DNA from 3 places in the Rhizobium sp. SG741 genome. Region 1 is predicted to be linked to each of the others. Evidence: predicted binding sites of a transcription regulator. Region 1 holds the regulator's gene; each other region holds the start of a gene.
What was found. The regulator PhoB, encoded in region 1, activates phosphate uptake and scavenging genes when phosphate is short. The targets are predictions, from matches to a motif close to TGTCATNNANCTGTCAT.
Positions count from the first base shown of each region.

Region 2: FHT29_RS15800 (1-acyl-sn-glycerol-3-phosphate acyltransferase) is a predicted target of PhoB. The motif match lies at 1,717-1,733, and genes of this name have one in related genera.
Region 3: FHT29_RS13865 (UDP-2,3-diacylglucosamine diphosphatase) is a predicted target of PhoB. The motif match lies at 1,045-1,061, and genes of this name have one in related genera.

Region 1 is NZ_JAAZQP010000003.1:391,367-394,641, forward strand. Features, by position in the region: gene pstB (phosphate ABC transporter ATP-binding protein PstB) at 1-431, shown strand, start outside; gene phoU (phosphate signaling complex protein PhoU) at 483-1,196, shown strand; gene phoB (phosphate regulon transcriptional regulator PhoB) at 1,229-1,912, shown strand; gene FHT29_RS10380 (GcrA family cell cycle regulator) at 2,101-2,634, opposite strand; gene FHT29_RS10385 (aspartate aminotransferase family protein) at 3,059-3,275, shown strand, end outside.
Region 2 is NZ_JAAZQP010000005.1:340,128-343,402, reverse strand. Features, by position in the region: gene FHT29_RS15805 (AAA family ATPase) at 1-701, opposite strand, end outside; gene FHT29_RS15800 (1-acyl-sn-glycerol-3-phosphate acyltransferase) at 726-1,673, opposite strand; gene FHT29_RS15795 (tyrosine recombinase XerC) at 1,918-2,853, shown strand; gene FHT29_RS15790 (TraB/GumN family protein) at 2,984-3,275, shown strand, end outside.
Region 3 is NZ_JAAZQP010000004.1:482,781-486,055, reverse strand. Features, by position in the region: gene FHT29_RS13875 (NADP-dependent malic enzyme) at 1-36, opposite strand, end outside; gene FHT29_RS13870 (glycerophosphodiester phosphodiesterase family protein) at 258-1,013, shown strand; gene FHT29_RS13865 (UDP-2,3-diacylglucosamine diphosphatase) at 1,127-1,939, shown strand; gene FHT29_RS13860 (MFS transporter) at 2,107-3,275, shown strand, end outside.

The sequences.
Region 1 (3,275 bases):
GCATCCATGGCCTGCACAGCTCGAAAGCCGATCTCGAGCATATCGTCGAGACCAGCCTGCAGAAAGCCGGTCTCTGGGGCGAGGTCAAGGATCGGCTCTATGATGCCGGCACGAGCCTGTCCGGCGGCCAACAGCAGCGTCTGTGCATCGCTCGCGCGGTCGCAGTCAGTCCAGAGGTCATCCTGATGGACGAGCCATGTTCGGCGCTCGACCCCATCGCAACCGCAAAGGTCGAGGATCTGATCCATGAGCTGCGGGAAAACTTCACCATCGTCATCGTGACGCATTCCATGCAGCAGGCAGCCCGCGTTTCGCAACGCACCGCAATGTTTCATCTCGGCCATCTGGTTGAGGAGAACGATACCGATAAAATGTTCACCAATCCCGACGATTTCCGCACGCAGGATTACATCATGGGCCGTTTTGGTTGATGATGCCGTGCGCGCGGCTCCTTTCACACAGTTCACCTTGAGGATAGAAAAATGGTCTCCACTCACATTCTCTCTGCCTATGACGAAGACCTGAAGTTCCTGACGCGCCGCATTGCGGAAATGGGCGGTCTGGCCGAGCAAATGGTCAGCGACAGCGTTCGCGCACTGGTCCAAAGCGATACCAGTCTTGCGCAGAAGGTCATTTCCGACGACGTCATTCTCGATCATGCGGAACGGGAAGTCGGCGACAAGGCGATCGTCACCATCGCCCGCCGGCAGCCGATGGCCGCCGACCTGCGCGAGATCATGGGCTCGATTCGCATCGCTTCCGATCTGGAGCGTGTCGGCGACCTCGGCAAGAACACCGCCAAGCGCGTCATCGCCGTGCAGGGCACAGGCGTTCCGCGGCGGCTTGCCCGCGGCATCGAGCATCTCTCCGAACTGGCGCTCAGCCAGCTCAAGGAAGTGCTTGACGTCTATGCCACCCGTTCGCCGGACAAGGCTGTGTCGATCCGAGAGCGCGACGAGGAAATCGACGCGATGTACACCTCGCTCTTCCGCGAGATGCTGACCTACATGATGGAAGATCCGCGCAACATCACCACCTGCACGCATCTTCTCTTCTGCGCCAAGAACATCGAGCGCATCGGTGACCATGCCACCAACATCGCCGAGACGATCTATTACATGGCGACCGGCGCCCAGCCAGAAGGCGAGCGCCCGAAGGATGATACCGCCAACACCGTTGGCGCGGTGACGGAATAATCTGGAAGCGAAGAAAAGGAGACCAGAGGCGCATGGTTCCGAGAGTTGCTGTTGTAGAAGACGAGGAAGCGCTCAGCGTTCTGCTGCGCTACAATCTCGAGGCTGAGGGCTTCGAGGTCGATACGATCCTCAGAGGCGATGAAGCCGAATTGCGTCTCCAGGAGCGCATCCCCGATCTTCTGATCCTTGACTGGATGCTCCCCGGTGTATCCGGCATCGAGCTCTGCCGCCGGCTGCGTATGCGGCCGGAGACGGAGCGCCTGCCGATCATCATGCTGACGGCCCGCGGCGAGGAAAGCGAGCGCGTGCGCGGTCTTTCCACCGGCGCGGACGATTACGTCGTCAAGCCGTTCTCGACGCCGGAGCTGATGGCCCGCGTCAAGGCGATGCTGCGGCGCGCCCGCCCGGAGGTTCTCTCCACGGTACTGCGTTGCGGCGATATCGAGCTGGATCGCGAGACCCATCGCGTTCACCGCAAGAGCCGCGAAGTGCGGCTGGGACCGACGGAATTCCGCCTGCTGGAGTTCCTGATGTCCTCGCCGGGCCGGGTCTTCTCGCGTTCGCAGCTGCTCGACGGCGTATGGGGACACGATATCTATGTCGACGAACGTACCGTCGACGTGCATGTCGGCCGCCTGCGCAAGGCGCTCAATTTCTCCAATATGCAGGATGTCATCCGCACCGTTCGCGGTGCGGGTTACTCCATGGAAGCTTGAGCGGGTACGCCCGTTCAGGCATCGACATAGCGGCGGAAACAGAAAACGGGCCTTTCGGCCCGTTTCGTTTATCTGATCTAGAGCGGCTACGCGTTTCACCGACTCGCGTGACGGCTCTATGCTATTGTTTTTACGCAATTCCAGGAAAACCGCTTCGCACTTTTCCTGGAATTGCTCTATGGGGCATCTCAGCCGCGCGGTTGAGCTGGCCGACGCCGTTCATGCACCGGCTGGTAGGCCAGGCGCTGATGGTAGCCGCAATAGGGCGATGCATCCGGGCTCTCGTTGCCGCAGAAGTGGAAATCGTCCTTCAGCGGGTCACCGACGGGCCATTTGCAGGTGCGTTCCGTCAGCTCGGTCAGGACGAGGCGCCGAGAGATCGGAACGACGACGTTGGCAGCCGGACGATATTGGATCTCGTTGACCGCATCGACCTCAATCTCTTCCTTGAGCATGGTCGCGCCCTGCTGGCGGGTAACCGTGCGGGTTGCGACGCGCGATGTATAATTCGATGCGCGGGGCGCCGAGGCGCCGCGCTTCGGCGTTCGGGCAGCGGTCGCCGTGCCGCCCGCCTTCGCTCGGCCCGGCAGGCTCAAGCGGTGCACCTTGCCGATGACGGCGTTACGGCTGACACCGCCCAGCTGCGCCGCGATCTGGCTGGCGCTCAACCCTTCGGACCATAGCTTTTTAAGCTTCTCGACGCGTTCGTCTGTCCAATTCATGCCCTGTCTCCGCTGTCGCGTTTCCGATGGCAGAATCCTTCACCATTGCCCCGCATAGGATCGAGGCGCGAAACGCTCTAAAATTGTGGTGACTAGTTCCGCCGCATGCAGTCTAGCAATTGGTTTTTAACCTAGTGTGAGGCTGACTCCGTGACAAGAGTCGCGGGAATCTTGAGGAATCGATTTCGAGGTTTTCCCCAACTTGCTGTCCTGGCGTGGCATTTATGCAATATGATCCGGCCAACGCATCCCGTTCGGCTGCGGCCGCTCTCTCGCACCTGCTAAATCGCCAGTTTTGTTGACATCGCGGTGCAAAACATCAATAGTGCCCACGCCGCCGCAAGGCGGCATTTTTGATTTTTTCGGACCCGTTTCATGGAAAGGAAGCGATTGGTCCTTAGGGTTGTGATCGAGGAGATACGCCATGGCCGAGACAGCGGCGCTTTATGACACCTATATGCGCGCTCCGCTGCGGTTCGAGCGAGGCGAGGGCGTCTGGCTGATCACGGAAAATGGCGAACGCTACCTCGATTTCGCGGCCGGTGTGGCAGTCAATTCGCTCGGTCATGCGCATCCCCATCTCGTGGCCGAACTGAAGGCGCAGGCTGACAAGGTATGGCACCTGTCCAACCTCTACGAAG
Region 2 (3,275 bases), on a different contig from region 1:
GTATCTTCGCGTGTGTGGACAAGCGTGGCGAAGACGGCAGCGATATTGGCGCCGTCCTCGTCCAGCATCGGAGAGGTCACTGCAAGGCAGGGCGCGCGCAGCGGCGAGCCGCGATCGGTGCGAAAGCCATGGTAGAACCGCCAGGCATCGACGGCCCGTCGGAACGTGCCGACCTCCGGATAATATCCGGCATCGCCGAGCAGAGCGATCGCCGTTTCGGATGTCAGCGCCTGCTCGGGATGCGCCTGCATGCGGCCATTCTCGCCACGAACGGAAATGCCCGGTCCGTCGCGCTTCATCATCGTCACCGACCGCCGGCCCGTTTCGATCGACAATTCCTCAGCCTTGACTTGCGGCTCCAATGGAAAGCCGGCAGAGGCAAGCGGCGGCCGCATGCCGGCCTCGATCCAATAGCGGAAAGTCGCTGCCCTCTCCATGTCGAGCAGTTCGACATCGAAACGGATGCGGGCTGATTCATGCGAGCGCCGCTTGCCCGACCACATGGCCGAGAACATGCCGCCCTCGCTGGAAATCTCATGCGCCAGCCGCCCACGGACCGCCGCCTGCACGAGCTGCAGCGAACGATAGAGATTGGATTTGCCGACGCCATTCTCGCCGATGAACAGGTTGACATCGGCGAGATCCATTCGGATCGAACGCAAAGAGCGGTAATTCTGGGCGAACATCGAGCGAAGTTGCATGCCCCGGTCTAGCCGATTCCCGATTTAAAGAGAATGCGCGGCCAAGGCCTCGTCCTGCTGCCTGGGCGAAACGAGCGGCGAGAACCTCGCATTGCCGTCAGCCGCGAGATCGACGACCGTGTGCTTCTCCAGCGCTTTCGTCACCTCGTTGACGTCGCCGTCGAGATGCTCGACGGGAATGAGATTGCCGACGAGGAAGTCGAACTGGTCGCCGCGCTTGTTCAGAAGCTCGTGAAAGACAGTCATATCGCGCAGCTCGGTTGACCATCTGGCGAGCCAGTAGAACAGGCCGGAATTGCGCGCCGTCAGGTGCACCGGCAGGATCGGCAGATTGTATTTGCGCGCCAGACCCACGGCGGATGTCTTCCACGGACGCTCGTTCAGCTTGCCGTCCGCCCAATAGGCGATGCGGCCGGACGGAAAAAGCACGGTGACCTTGCCGTCGGCGACGGCGCGATTGGTCAGCTGCAGCGTCTCGCGCGTCTTCGGCTTGCTCTTGTGCTCCTCTCGCCATTCCACCGGAATGATCATCTCGGCGAAACGCGGATTGACGCGCACGGCATCGCGATTGGCAAAGATCATCATGTCGGGCCGGCGCGATTTCAGGAGATCGAAAACGGCGACGCCGTCGGCAATGCCGGTGGGATGATTGCTGACGAGAATGAAACCGCCGGATGCCGGGATGCGATCGGCGTGGGTGACGTCGATGTCGAGCTGGAGCAGATCGCTCATATATTCGAAGCATTGAAAGCCGGACAACTTGGCGACATCATTGGCGAATTCGATCGCCTTGTTGTAGCGCAGCAGCGTGTAGAGAAAGGGGCGCATGACCGGCCAGAGCGGATTGCGAACGATCTTTTCGCCACGTTCGGCGATCAGCATATCGACAATATGTCCCGGCTGACCCTGCGACACCAAAGCGATCGCTTCTGCAATCTGTCCCAATGCAGTTATCGAACCGCGGCGTGCCATGAAGTATCCTGAATGGTTGGGGTATATTCTATTGCAACCGAATATGATCGAAGCATGACAAGCGCCTCGCATATAGCCGCCAAATCATCGGGGATTTAGGAACGGGCCCATATGCAGTTTTTTGGAGTGCCGTTGCTCCCGCAGCACATCGGAAATGCAAGCAGTGCAACGGGAAAGTTAGTGATTCCATAACCTTCCCTAATTCAAAGTGGCAGAAGGAATCTGAATTTCAAGGGGTTTTCCACTGAACGAATTGTTGATCATTGCCGACTCAAGGTTGATGGCGGAGCGTAGCCGCTGGCTCGACGCGCTCGGTCAGGAGCGGCGGCTCTCCGCCCACACGCTGAATGCCTATGAGCGCGACACGCGGCAATTCCTCACCTTTCTCACCGGCCATCTCGGCGGCCCGGCAACGATCGCGGATATCCACGCGCTGCGCCCCGCCGATTTTCGCGGTTTTCTCGCCGCGCGCCGAAAAGAAGGGGCCGGCGCCCGTTCGCTCGGGCGCAATCTTGCCGGCCTTCGTTCGCTGCTGCGCTATCTCGAAAAGAAGGGCCTGGTGAATGCCGCAGGCGCGGCGGCCGTGCGCTCGCCGAAACAGCCGAAATCGCTTCCCAAGCCGCTTTCCGATACGCAGGCCATCACGGTGGTCAGCGATGAGGTACAGTTGCATGAGGAGCCATGGATCGCTGCGCGCGATGCGGCCGTGCTGACCCTGCTCTACGGCTGCGGCCTGCGCATTTCCGAAGCGCTGGATCTGAAGCCGCAGGATATGCCGCCGGGCGCGACTGCGCTGCGCATCACCGGCAAGGGCAACAAGACGCGGCTGGTGCCGCTACTATCAATCGTCGTCGAGGCGGTCGATCGCTATCGCGCGCTCTGTCCCTATCATCTCGACGCGGACGGCCCCCTCTTTCGCGGCGCGCGCGGCGGCAAGCTGCAGCCGGGCATCATCCAGCACGGCATGCAGAAACTGCGCAGCGCCTTCGGCTTGCCCGATACCGCAACGCCGCATGCCTTGCGCCACTCCTTCGCGACGCATCTGCTGGCGGGCGGAGGGGACCTGCGCACCATCCAGGAATTGCTCGGCCATGCCAGCCTGTCGACGACGCAGGTCTATACCGGCGTCGATTCCTCACGGCTTCTGGAAGTCTACGATCGCGCCCATCCGCGAGCGTAAGAAAAGATTAACCCCTTGCGTTAAGGGAATATGCGTTTCGCAAGGATAGAGCAGAAACATGTTTCGACATGCCTCCCGAAAGCCGCTTTCAAGCTTTAGAAGTCATGTCCTCTGTCAGCGGAAGGTTTAGATGATTTCTGCCCTCGGATCCAGGACGATGCGGTCACCGACGCCGGCGATCGGTGGCATGCTCCTTTGGCTCGCCACGGCCTTTCCGCTGATGCTGGCGATCATATTGATCGCAACCATGCTGACGCTGCAATCGGCGCACGCCGATGAGACGGTGTCCGACAGCTGCGGCGGGAAGGATCTGATGGCGGAGCTGCAGAAAAGCGATCCGGCCAAATACGCCTCCATCATCGCGGCAGGCGACAAGGTGGAGAATGGCAAAGGCATCTTCTGGAAGATCGAGAAATCAGGCC
Region 3 (3,275 bases), on a different contig from region 1:
GTTCTTGGCTGCCTTCGATGTATCGTGCGTATCCACCACACTTCTCCATTCCTGCCTATGCTTTGAGTCCCCTGAATACATCAATCGCTTCGCGTTCACAGTATGCAATTGACGTCGCTGACCGCTTTTTTGTCATCGCGGATTCGCCGGTGTCCGTCTTGGGGCCGGTGAGGGCTATGCTTCCCCGCTCCGCCGCTCGGACGGTCATAAGGGGTTCATCGCGTGGGCTTATGAGAACGGCAGACGGAGGATACTCCATGACATTGATCGCTTCTCATCGCGGCGGCGCGCATCTATGGCCAGAAAACACCAGGCTTGCCTTTTCAAAGACGGCCAAGCTTGATGTCGATCTCGTTGAATTCGACGTTCACCAGACGCGGGACGGCAAGCTGGTTGTGCATCACGATGCCCTGATCGACCGGATGACCGACGGCAAGGGGGCTATTGTCGATCTCAGCCATGAAGAGCTGATGCGCCATGTCGTGATCGGAAGCGACGGCGAGACTATTCCGACCCTTGCTGAGACCATCGATATCTTCGGCCCGTCGCCGGTCGATCTCCGACTGGAGATCAAGACGAAAGCGGACGGCACGCCCTATGAGGGGATGGAGGCCCGCATCGTCGATAAGTTGATGGCGACCGGCATGGTGTCACGGACGATGATCACCAGTTTCGCCCTGCCGCGTCTCGAAGCCTTTGGCAAAGCACTTGGTGACCGCGGTTTGAACGTCGGCGAACTGCTCGGCTTCATTTTTCTTTGTTCGCCGCAAATGACTGCGCAGCTTGGCTGGAATGGGATCATCGCCGCGCTCCGCAGCTGCGGTGTGCGCGAGATAGCGGTGCGCGCCGACGCCCTGGACGCCGAAGTCATGGGCATCGTACGCAGGAGCGGCATGACGGTGCACGGCTGGGCGGCGCATACGAGCGAAGCGGCGAGAGCGATGTTTCGCCTCGGTGTCGCCAGTTTTACAACCGATCGTCCCGATCTCGCCATCGCGGCCAAACGTGGCTGATCCAGCCCGATAGGCCAGCAGACACAGGGTTTGTCATCTTCCTGAAACACGAGTCTGGTTTTGGAATAGCCAAGTTTGGATAGGGCACGGACTTATAGTTCGTGAATGAAAACATGGACACCCGGCGATTCCGTACACTGTTCATCTCTGACGTACATCTCGGTTCGAAGGCCGCCAAGGCGGACTTCCTTCTCGATTTTCTGCGCTACCACGATGCCGATACCATTTTCCTCGTCGGCGATATCATCGATGGGTGGCGCCTCAAGCGAAACTGGTACTGGCCGCAGGATTGCAATGACGTGGTGCAGAAGGTTCTGCGCAAGGCGCGCAAAGGCACACGGATCGTTTATATCCCCGGCAATCACGACGAATTCCTGCGCGATTTCCCCGGCACGCACTTTGGCGGCATCGAAGTCGCGCAACGCGCCATGCACGAGACTGCCGACGGGAAGAAGTATCTCGTCCTGCATGGCGACGAATTCGATGTCGTCGTTCGTAACGCCCGCCTGCTCGCCTATCTCGGCGATTGGGCCTACGACATGGCCATTCTGATCAATATCGGCCTCGCGGCCGTGCGCCGTCGCCTGAACATGCCCTATTGGTCGTTCTCGGCCTGGGCAAAGCTGCAGGTGAAGCATGCCGTCAACTTCATAGGCGAGTTCCAGCGTGTCGTCGCCGAGGAAGCCAAGCGCAACGATGCCGATGGCGTGATCTGCGGCCATATCCATCACGCTGTCATCGAGGATCTCGACGGCATCCGCTATATCAATACCGGTGACTGGGTGGAAAGCTGCACGGCGATCGCCGAGCATGAGGACGGCACTTTCGAGCTGCTTACCTGGCGGTCGATCCTTGAGACGGAGCCGGCCGGTATATCTGTCGAAGAGTTGCCGAAGGCACTCGGCGTCGGCGCCCAGGCAGCCTAATTTTAGCGCCGCTTCACGGACGCAATAACAGGCTGTCATAATTATTGATCGTTATGAGGCGCCTGTAATTCGGGTTTTTTCCGAAACGTTACGATTTGGCTATTTCTCGCCATAGTCGTACTCTCGATAGCGTGATAGGGACAAATTCAGTTCCCTTCAGGTCTGTCATGATTCCCGCGATAAAATCCTTGCAGGGCGAGGGCGCGCCTTCGTATTTCCGTCTGCGCACCGCCTTGTCCTACTGCGCGCCGTTGTTCGTCAACGGGATCGCTTTGCCGTTTTTCCCCGTCTGGCTGGCGGGATTGAATTTCAATGATCATGAAATCGGTCTCGTGATCGCCGTGCCGATGGTCGTGCGCGTTCTGGTGACGCCCGTCATCGCGGTGTTTGCCGATCACATGAAGGAACGCGCCGATGTGCTGTTCTGGTCCGGTGGGCTGTCATTGCTGACGGCGATCGCGCTTTACTGGACGAGCGAATTCTGGCCCGTGCTGCTCGTTTATGGCGTCCAGGGCGCGACCTACGCGCCCTATGTGCCGGTGGTCGAATCGATCGCTATGTCGGGGGTGCGCCGCTGGGGGTTCGACTATGGCTCCATGCGTGTCTGGGGATCGATCATCTTCATCGTTTCGACGCTTTTCGGCGGCCAGATGATCGGGATGTGGGGAGGCACCATGGTACTGCCCGTCATGGTCGCCGGCTTCGTGCTGACCATGCTCACGGCGCTGATCACGCCGCGTATCGGGCCGACGCGGCGGCGCAACCAGCCGATCAATCTGCAGTCGCCGACTGGAAGCTCGCTGCGCTCTCCGCAATTGCTGATCACGATGATCGGGGTCTCGGTGCAGCAATCGAGCCACGCGATGCTCTACACATTCGCGTCGATCTATTGGCACAAGCTCGGCTTTTCCGGAACCCAGATCGCCGTTCTCTGGAGCATCGGCGTGGCGGCGGAGGTAATGGTCTTCTTCCTCTCGAGAATGCTAAGTCGCCGTTTCAGTGCGTGGACGCTGATTTTCTTCGGCTCGAGCATGTGCGTCCTGCGTTGGATCCTGTTCCCCATCAATCTCGGTTTCGCCGGCTATTTCCTGCTGCAGTGCTTCCATTCCTGCACCTATGCCTGTGTGCATACCGGCATCCAGCGCCGCATCGTCGGATCCGTTCAGGAAACGCAGGAGGCGTCCGCCCAGGGCGCCTATTATTTCTATAACGGCATGTTCCTCGGCTTGATGACGCTCGCGTCCGGCTATCTCTATGCCTGGCTAGACCTTTCCAGCTACTATGTGATGGCAGCGGTGGCTGCGTTCGGCTTGGGCATGGTCATCTTCGCGCGCAA